Regions from separate parts of the Marinomonas phycocola genome, predicted to be linked through region 2. Evidence: predicted binding sites of a transcription regulator. Region 2 holds the regulator's gene; each other region holds the start of a gene.
What was found. The regulator FNR, encoded in region 2, switches genes on or off when oxygen is low (the NO sensors DNR and NnrR bind a similar motif). The targets are predictions, from matches to a motif close to TTGATNTANATCAA.
Positions count from the first base shown of each region.

Region 1: ACMUMJ_RS14245 (cytochrome ubiquinol oxidase subunit I) is a predicted target of FNR. The motif match lies at 1,160-1,173, and genes of this name have one in related genera.
Region 3: ccoM (cytochrome c oxidase subunit CcoM) is a predicted target of FNR. The motif match lies at 2,022-2,035, and genes of this name have one in related genera.

Region 1 is NZ_JBLIXL010000023.1:37,140-40,421, reverse strand. It holds gene ACMUMJ_RS14250 (ATP-binding protein) at 1-1,003, opposite strand, end outside; gene ACMUMJ_RS14245 (cytochrome ubiquinol oxidase subunit I) at 1,367-2,776, shown strand; gene cydB (cytochrome d ubiquinol oxidase subunit II) at 2,776-3,282, shown strand, end outside.
Region 2 is NZ_JBLIXL010000011.1:73,853-77,134, reverse strand. It holds gene ACMUMJ_RS10075 (YfaZ family outer membrane protein) at 1-343, shown strand, start outside; gene ACMUMJ_RS10070 (adenine phosphoribosyltransferase) at 385-927, opposite strand; gene ACMUMJ_RS10065 (fumarate/nitrate reduction transcriptional regulator Fnr) at 954-1,712, opposite strand; gene hemN (oxygen-independent coproporphyrinogen III oxidase) at 1,740-3,098, opposite strand; gene ACMUMJ_RS10055 (sulfite exporter TauE/SafE family protein) at 3,211-3,282, opposite strand, start outside.
Region 3 is NZ_JBLIXL010000021.1:999-4,280, forward strand. It holds gene ACMUMJ_RS13475 (mechanosensitive ion channel family protein) at 17-838, opposite strand; gene ACMUMJ_RS13480 (hypothetical protein) at 875-1,240, opposite strand; gene ACMUMJ_RS13485 (DUF2489 domain-containing protein) at 1,245-1,703, opposite strand; gene ccoM (cytochrome c oxidase subunit CcoM) at 1,841-1,966, opposite strand; gene ACMUMJ_RS13495 (alpha/beta hydrolase) at 2,148-2,816, opposite strand; gene dinB (DNA polymerase IV) at 2,859-3,282, opposite strand, start outside.

The DNA.
Region 1 (3,282 bases), on a different contig from region 2:
ACTGTTGCCCTAATATCCCTTCTCCAGTGTTCACTAACTCATGCCAATCTGTTGACTCTTTAAGTAAGTTTGACCAAGACTCAAGCGCCGATTCACTCAACTCTGTACCAGGGTAAACTAAACGCGCAACCAAACGATTTAACGGAGAATAAGTAAAGGTCCCCACTAGCAAAATAACCATTGAGTAAAGCCATAATTGCCAACTAGGAACATTTGCTAATGCCTGCAAACCCAAGCGCCCTGAAACCACACTGACCAAAGCCATCACGCATAACACAACAATCATCATAGCCAACCAAAGCAAAGCCCTATTGGCAAACGCATTGACGGATAGAATTTTATAACGCAATACGGCATACACGAGCAGTAAAAGGTACGAAGGCAACAGCAGCATAGGGTAAGGAAACCAATTAATACCAAAAGAAGGGAACACAAAGCTAGTCGCCAATGTGAGTCCCCAAGCCGCCACACCAAAAATAACCAAAATGGATCGCTTCTTATTACCTTTGTGCTTACGCCAACCAAAGAGCAAAACCGCATGGGCGAACACACCAATAAAGACGGTATAAATTAAGTTAAACCACCCCGAGTCCGTAAAAACAAAAAATACCTCCATTGTTTCTGATGAACTTACTCCGCCAGCATCAACAAACCAACTTAGTAGCACAACAGAAGTACTGACAACATAAACCCAAGGAAGACGCTTATACAGAAGAGATAACCATGTAGGAGACGTAATACCCGTTTTTACAAACGCGGTTGAAAAATGCAGGAAAAAAGTTGGCATTAAAGGGTTCGCTAAAATCAGTTGAACTCCCAAATCAGAAAAATCATGGAATAAAGCACTGTGCCCCAAACACCAAATCGCCATCATAATGGCAAAGCCAGATAACGCTTGTAAATCTCGCTGCTGTCGTGCTCGCCACACGATCCACCCAGCGACTAAACAACCAATAGCGCTGGTCATTAGCATAGCAATTTCAAAAAAAAACGACAGAGACAATATGTAAACCTCGTTGACAGTCAAAAAATCAATTGTGGATTAAGCGTAAACCAAGTTTACACACTTTGTCAGAAAAAATTAAAAACCTTTAAATTCAGTCGATTAGAACCATTTTGGAGTTTGGCCTAAGTTTTGCTTTTAGTGTGTATACAAAAATTGATCCAACTCAAGCTTTTCTTACTTACAGGGTAATCCACTATGAACAACGACATTTTACTGATGGAAGTCATCACAATTAGCAGCATTGTCTGCTTAGCACTTTTACCTAACCTTGTTGCCGCCATTCGAAATAAGAAGTCATAAAAAAGAGCTGTATTTCTACATGTCATACGTTACCGTTTCACTTAATAAGCAGGTCATACTATGGAACTAGATGTTGCCATTTTATCTCGAGTCCAATTTGCTTTTACTGTTAGCTTTCACATTATTTTCCCAAGCATCACGATTGGATTAGCCACGTTAATTGCGATTTGGGAGGGGTTATGGCTCAAAACCCATAATCCGTATTACCTTCAATTAGCTAAGTTTTGGATAAAACCCTTTGCGATTACCTTTGGTATGGGGGTTGTCTCAGGCATTGTTTTGTCTTATGAATTTGGCACAAATTTTTCGGTTTTTTCCGAGTTGACCGGTGCTGTATTAGGCCCATTAATGGCATACGAAGTGCTAACCGCATTCTTTCTTGAAGCGGGTTTCCTCGGAGTTATGCTATTTGGTTGGCAGCGAGTCAGTCCAAAAATGCATTACATCTCCACTCTTGTCGTCACTTTAGGAACTTGGATATCGGCTTTTTGGATCATCGTTGCAAATTCATGGATGCACACACCTGCGGGTCACATTATTGTTGACGGAAAATTTGAAGTCGCCAGTTGGTTTGACGTCATATTTAACCCTTCAATGCCTTATCGCTTTACTCACATGCTTACAGCCAGCTTTATCACTGCAACATTTGTTGTTGCAGGTGTATGTGCTTGTTACTTATTAAAGAAACAACATCAAAACATGGCGAAAAAAGGATTGTCCATGTGTATGTGGATTGCCCTTATACTCACTCCGTTACAAGCCTATATTGGCGATTTGCACGGCTTAAATGTACAAGAGCATCAACCTATAAAATTGGCGGCTATGGAGGGTATATGGCCCGCTGAAGAAAAAAATGTGCCATTACTTTTATTCGCATTGCCCGATATGGAAGCAGAAAAAAACCATGCAGAGATCGGCATCCCCAATTTAGGAAGCCTGATTCTGACGCATTCATGGGATGGCGCGGTACAAGGGCTTAAATCGGTTCCACCGGAAGATCGTCCAAACGTTCCTCTTGTCTTCTGGTCATTCAGAGTGATGGTTGGCATTGGTTTTGGCATGATTGGCATTGCTCTGTTTGCACTTATTTTAAGACGAAAAGGCGCACTGTATAGCAACAAGGTATTTCTTTTCATTGTCACTCTATTCACCCCAACAGGTGTGATTGCGGTACTCGCTGGTTGGTATGTTGTAGAGATTGGACGCCAGCCTTGGCTTGTTCAGGGGTTAGTAAGGACCATCGATGTTGTGTCGCCCCTACCTCCAGAAAGAGTGCTCTTTTCACTGACTTTATTTGTGATCATCTATACCTTGTTATTTGGTGTGTATCTTTACTTTATGCGCAAACTCATTAAAAAAGGCCCTCCAAGTATGGAAGCACTAGAAAAGCAAATGATTGGTATGAAAGCGCCGGGGTATGCCTTAGCTTGGGTAAAAACCCTAAACAAATCTGAACAAGGAGACAAGTAATGGACTTAGCCTTTTTTTACTTCCTCATTCTGGGTTTTGCCATCTTTATGTATGTTTTACTTGATGGGTTTGACCTGGGTATTGGCATCTTGTTTCCATGGTTCGAAGAACAAGATCAACGCGACCATTTAATGCGTTCTATTTCTCATGTTTGGGATGGTAACGAAACATGGTTGGTATTTGGTGGCGTTATTTTATTTGCGGCCTTTCCTGCTGCTTACGCCAGCATTTTATCCATGTTTTATTTGCCAATAATGATCATGTTGTTTGCATTGATATTTCGTGGCGTTGCTTTTGAATATCGCTTTAAATCTGACCGATCAAAACCTTGGTGGGACATTGCATTTAGTGCAGGCTCAACCATTGTCGCGTTTTGTCAGGGCATTTTACTGGGGTCGCTTGTGCAAGGTGTACCAGAAAATGCCATCACGGCATCTAGTTGGATTTGGCTAACACCCTTTTCAATATTAACAGGCTTTGCTGTTATAACTGGCTATGCTTTGCTG
Region 2 (3,282 bases):
TTACCCTGTTCAAATTGGTCTTGGTGCGCGCCTATTGGCTGTTGACGCAGATTTGAATGGTAGTGATTCAGGTATTGTGATTGGCTTGGGTGGTTTTTATCGCTATACCTTACCAAAGGCTAATCGTTTTAGTTTGTATGGGGAATTTTACTATGCACCTCAGGTGTTGTCTTTTGAAAATGTCGACGATCTTTATCAAGCCGAAGTGCGTGGTGAATATCGAACGTTACGTAATGCAAAAGTGTTTGTTCGTTATGGTTTAACGAGTATCGATTTCAGTAAATTTGATAGCAATCATAAAATGAATAAAAGTTTTGGCTTAGGTATATCGTTGGATCTTTAAAAAAACGATTGAAATAAAAAAGGTGTCTTAGACACCTTTTTTTATTTACCATCAAAAGCACATAAACTGAAAACAGGTATTTCTGAGTCTCTAATTTTCTGGCTGCCTTGTAAGTCAGGTAAATCAATAATGGCCGCTACTTCTTTTATGCTTGCACCTTGAGAGGTTAGTAGCGAAATTGCTGCGAACAGAGTTCCGCCGGTCGCTATTAAGTCATCAAACAACAATACGTGATTCCCTTCTTGTACAGCGCCTTCTTGAATTTCCAGCTCTGCTTCTCCGTATTCTAGAGAATAGCGTTGAGAAACGGTTTTTCCTGGTAGCTTGCCTTTTTTGCGAATTAAAATAAGTGGTTTTTGTAATTCATAAGCAAGAACGGCTGCGATTAAAAAGCCACGGGCATCGATGCAAGCAATGTGAGTGATGTCGGAGTCTATATAGCGATGTACATAAGCGTCGACAACCATTCTCATTCCTTTAGGGTCAGTGAAAATCGGTGTGATGTCTCTGAAGCTAATGCCTTCTTTTGGCCAATTTTCAATAGTTTGAATCAGTGATTTAATGTAGAAATCATCATAAAGCATAAAATGTAGCGCCTTAGGTGGTTGTGTTAAACAGCCTCAATTTTAGCACAATCTTCTGCAATTCCGATGAGTTTTTGCATGGCTCGTAAGTCTATAATAGTGATCTCTTTTCCGTCTACCCGAATGATTTCGCTTCTTTGGAATCTTGTCATTACACGACTGACCGTTTCCACAGCTAAGCCAAGGTAATTACCAATTTCCCCTCGAGACATAGACAACCTAAAGGATGTAGCAGAGTAACCTCTGCGTTTAAAGCGCCCGCTTAGGTTCATCAATAAAGACGCGACTTTTTCATCCGCATTTTTTTTGCCCAGTAGAACCATCATTTGTTGATCGTCACAAATTTTACGGCTCATGACTTTGAAAATTTGATTCTTCAAAGATGGAATTTGATTTGATAGTGACTCAAGGTGATAAAAAGGAATCTCACAAACGCTGGTGGTCTCTAGTGCTTTTGCTGAAATTGGATACACGTTACCATCTATGCCGCTGAGACCAACTAGCTCACTAGGGCAGTAAAATCCCGTAATCTGCTCTTCGCCATTATTTGTGATATTAAAGGTTTTAAGTGTGCCTGTTCGTACAGCATACACAGAGCTAAATACTTCGCCTTGATGGAATAAAAAGTCGCCTTTTTTAAGGGGTTTTTTTCTCTCAATAATTTGATCGAGGCGATTTACGTCTTCATCAGCAAGTGCGATTGGAAGGCACAGGGCACTGAGACTGCAATTCTGGCATTGTGACGTGAGTTTGCTGTTAAAACGGCTAGGTTGTAACGCGGACATAAAAAACTCCCTGAACGAGTTGTTCTATTAAATTACTTTTGAGTAACGAGTACCGTTATTCAAATATTGATCGAAAATCATGCAAATACAGCGAATAAGTAATTTCCCTGCATCGGTTACTTGAATTTTTTGGTTGTCTATCATGATAACCTTGTCTTTTTCGAGTGATGTTAATTCTTTATGCTCCTTAGAAAAATAGCAGTCAAAAGGAACATTAAATTTCTTTTTAAATGACGCAAAATCGAGTTCGTAATCGCACATCAACGTCATAATGACGTGCTCACGTATTAAATCGTCTTCCGTTGATATGTAGCCTTTAGCGATAGGAAGTTGTCCATTTTCTATTGATTGTTGGTAAGTTACCAAATCAATATGGTTTTGAATGTAGGTATTATTAAAATGGCTGATTGCAGAAGTTCCAAAGGCAATTAGGTCTGTTTCTTTGTGAGTCGTATATCCCTGAAAATTGCGTTTTAGTCTCTGCTCTTTTTGTGCAATGGCTAAAGAATCTTCTGCTTTTGCAAAATGATCCATACCTATGTGAACGTAACCTGCATCGGTTAACCTTTCGATAATTCGTTTGAGCATAGCCAGTTTGGTTTCTGCGCTGGGTAGAGACGTATTTAGTATACGTTTTTGAGAAGGGAATCGCTCGGGTAAATGAGCGTAATTAAACACAGACAGTCTATCTGGGCTCATTTCTAAAACAATATTCAGTGTTCGTTCGAAGGATTCAACAGATTGAAAGGGTAACCCATAAATTAAATCAAAATTGATGGAGTGGAATTTGAGTTCCTTTGCTTGGTTTAAAATCTTGGTCACCAATTCGACAGATTGTGACCTACGGATTGCGGTTTGAACTCTTTCATCAAAATCTTGAATGCCAAAACTTAATCGATTGAAGCCAACCTTCCTCAAGCATGTGAGTTTTTCTTCATCAATTTCTCTAGGGTCAATTTCAATACTGTAATCCCCCGAGTCATCCTCCAGCAGGGTAAAATATTGAGTGATTTTATCCAACAGTGTTTTTATTGATTCAGTAGATAAAAATGTGGGAGTGCCGCCGCCAAAATGCAGTTGTGTCACGGGTTGTTCTGTTTGAATCATAAGAGATCTTAGGCGTAATTCTTCATCTAAAAGCTCAATGTATTCTCTGCTTTTATCATATTTCTTGGTGACAATTTTATTGCAAGCGCAGTAGTAGCAAAGGTGGGCACAAAATGGAACATGAAAGTATAGGCTTAATGGCTTGGTTGCAGGAGCAAGCATTCTCTCTATTAATGAGATTTTACTGATATCAGAGCTGAATTGAGATGCAGTTGGGTAAGACGTATACCTAGGGCCAGATAAATTATATTTCTCGATTAACTTTGAGTTCCAAAGCATGTTGCCTTCCTATTAAAGAATTTAATAAAAGTATAACGGTTGAGAGATGATATTTACCTGACCTATATCAAGCCTGTTGGATACACGATCGGTTCTTTTTGCATTATATGCTTTAATGATCCATTTGTCCGTGATCCATTTGTCCGTGATCCATTTGTCCGTGGTCCATTTGTCCGTGATCCAT
Region 3 (3,282 bases), on a different contig from region 2:
TCTTTAAGAAAGGAAATTATTCCGTTTCTTTGTGAAGGTGAACATCCATTTGTGGATAAGGGATACCAACGCCTTGCTCATCAAATGTGTATTTGATTTTTTCTAGTACATCCGCCCTTACTGTCCAGTAGTCCGCAGCATCAACCCAAGGACGAAGTACAAAATTTACCGAGTTATCCGCCAATTCCGAAACCGCAATAGTACACTCTGGTTCTTTCAGGATACGAGTATCGGCGTCTACAATTTCCTTCATGATCTTTTTAGCCAACTTAATGTCTGCATCATAGCTAATACCAATAACCAAATCGATACGACGCGTTTTTTCTTTAGAAAAATTAACAATGGCGCCGTTTGTTATCGCTGAGTTAGGGATAATAACCACGCGGTTATCCAGTGTTTTTAAGTACGTTGAAAACAACTCAATACGATCAACTATACCAGTTTGACCCGCTGCATCAATAAAATCACCAGCCTTAAAAGGGCGGAACAAGATAATTAATACGCCAGAAGCAAAGTTAGACAGTGAGCCTTGCAATGCAAGACCAACCGCTAAACCAGCCGCACCAAGAATCGCAATAAAAGATGTCGTTTCTACGCCAACATGACCCAATGCCATCAAAATAACACCAGCAAACATCAATGCGTACAAAATGCTGGATGCAAAACCTGCTACCGCTTTGTCAACATTGGATTTAAGCATTCTGCCTTCAATAAACTTGGCGATCTTAGCCGCAACCATTTTACCCACAATAAAGATTACCGCTGCAATTGCAACGTTTAACATCATTCCCATTATCCATGGTGCCATACCCGCACCTTGATCAATCACGTCATTCATATTTTTAGTCTCAACTATTCAATCATATTAAAAGGGCTATATTTCAAAATCCGTCTTAAATTTCCATTCATCCAGCAGTGCGCGTAACACTTTTTTGCCTTCGTTGGAGAATAATACACAAGCTTGAGAATTAACCAAATGACTTCCTGTTACATATTGTTCATCAATATCAACACACATTTGTCTCAGCTCGTCCAAATGCTCAGAATGAGTGACTGTCATACCAATAAAGAAATGCCAATCGGAGATGGGCAAATCACCTGCAATGGCATGTTCTAAAAGGCGTAGGCAATAGTTTTTATTGACACGATAGTATGGGATCTGTTGATTGTATTTTATATAAAACAACAAAAGCCCCACAAAAACGAGGAAACAGGCGGCGATCGAAATGACAAGATTCATTTGATTAAATTAATGGATATTCAAGTAAGGCTTTCTTGCCCACTTTCAGCGCGTCAAGGTGCGTTGCTTCCGTCTGTTGCATTTGAGCACGAAATTTTTTCCTTGCTGAAGCGGGTAATTCGTTCCAATTGTCATGCGTTGGGATATGCTCCGTCTCTGCATACACTTTATAGAACACACCAATTTCTTCATGCTTCGAGAGATCAATGCTTAGTTGATCCAATAATACTTTGATACGAATGGAAGCTTCCATCCATCCTAACTCTTCCGAGCCAACCACTTTCAGCAAGACTTGAATGCTTTCAACAATATGAGAACGGCCTTTAATAAAACGTTCTTCTGCTTCTTCTAATGATTGCTTTCGTTCGTGGCTTTTCCTCAACAAACGCAGGATAAGCAATACCAACGCCGCAATAGCCAATACTCCAGTCGTTAACCCCAGAAAAAATACACTTAATGACATACGGTAAACCCATACAGTTAAACAATAAACTAATTAAAAACACATTCGTCTAAATTCTAACACTATGCAGACCTTCCATTACAGTGAATCTCTTGGTATTTCCAAGATCGAACTAGCCCTAACGGCCTAAAACGTCATCAGTGTTTCTTAGTCCCTTTATTATTTTTCATGGCCTTATACGCTATATATCCAAAGCCACTCAAGAATGCACACATCAAACCAACTGTCATGACACCAGCAAGAACTACATTATCAAAAAACATAATTAAACCCCTCGTTTGTTATGCTTTTACTCTAGTCCTTACACCCATTTCTCTATTGATACAGATCAACCATCAATCTACCAAAACAACATAACCCTATGATTCATTGATCTGTATCAGTCGAAATAAGAAAGTCTTTGCTTTTTAAACTGTCACGAAATTCGATTTCTATTATTCTTACTTATCGAACAAGCAATGCTTTTAGCCAATTAGAAATGTCTGAAATTTGTTCAGGACAAACCGAATGCGGCATACTGTAATTCTTCAAGGTCACAGGGTACGATTTACTCAATAAAGTCTCGCGAGCTAAGTCGCCTAACGAAGGAGGAACAACGGGATCCATGGTTCCATGATGGATAAGAATTGGCGTCTCACCATTAATGCTGTCTTTTGCCTCAACAACCGAATCACCTTCTACCAAGTAAGTAGACAAAGCCATAATACCGGCTATTTTCTCTTTGATATTCAAACCTAACTGATACGCAATGACACCACCTTGGGAGAACCCTGCTAGTACGATACGCTCACTCGGAATACCCAAAGCAATCTGTGCATCGACGAGTTCATTAATTTGAGAGCAAGACTCTTTTATGTTTTCCATATCTACTTTGCGCTCTATAGACATTTCCAAAATGTCGTACCATGCACGCATTTCCATCCCCCCATTAATCGTCACAGGTCGAATGGGTGAATGCGGAAAAATAAAACGAACGCCTAGTTCATCCGGCAATGCTAAACTTTCAACAATCGGTTGAAAATCGTGTCCGTCCGCCCCTAGACCATGTAGCCAAATAACCGCACTGTCTACTGAGGGAGACGTTTCTACAACAACACATTCTAACAATGGCATTCTTTAATCCTCTATTTTAAAAATGAACCCACTCAACACGTATTACTCGTCTAACGGTAACTGCATTTGCATGGCATTATCCGATTTTAACCGATATCCCAGCCCAAGTAAGCGCACAGGTCGAGATTGACGAGCAATGGCTTCACTCATTAGCATTCTAAAGAAAGTGTCTTCTTCACCAGGTTGATAGGTTTTTTCCACCGTCGTTTGTTGAAAATTATCAAATTTCACTTTCACATAAAATTTACTCGGGTGTAAGGCTTCTTTTTTATTCGACATGCGGCGTGTCAGTTCTTCCATCAATATGGGAATTTGCAATAAGCATTCCCCCATTGTCTGCAAATCTTTATCGTATGTATGCTCCACCGAAAGGCTTTTACGAATTCGATTGACTTGCACTTCACGTTCATCAATCCCTAAAGCCAACTGAGACAAACGATAGGCAAAGCTACCAAACTGCTTTAAT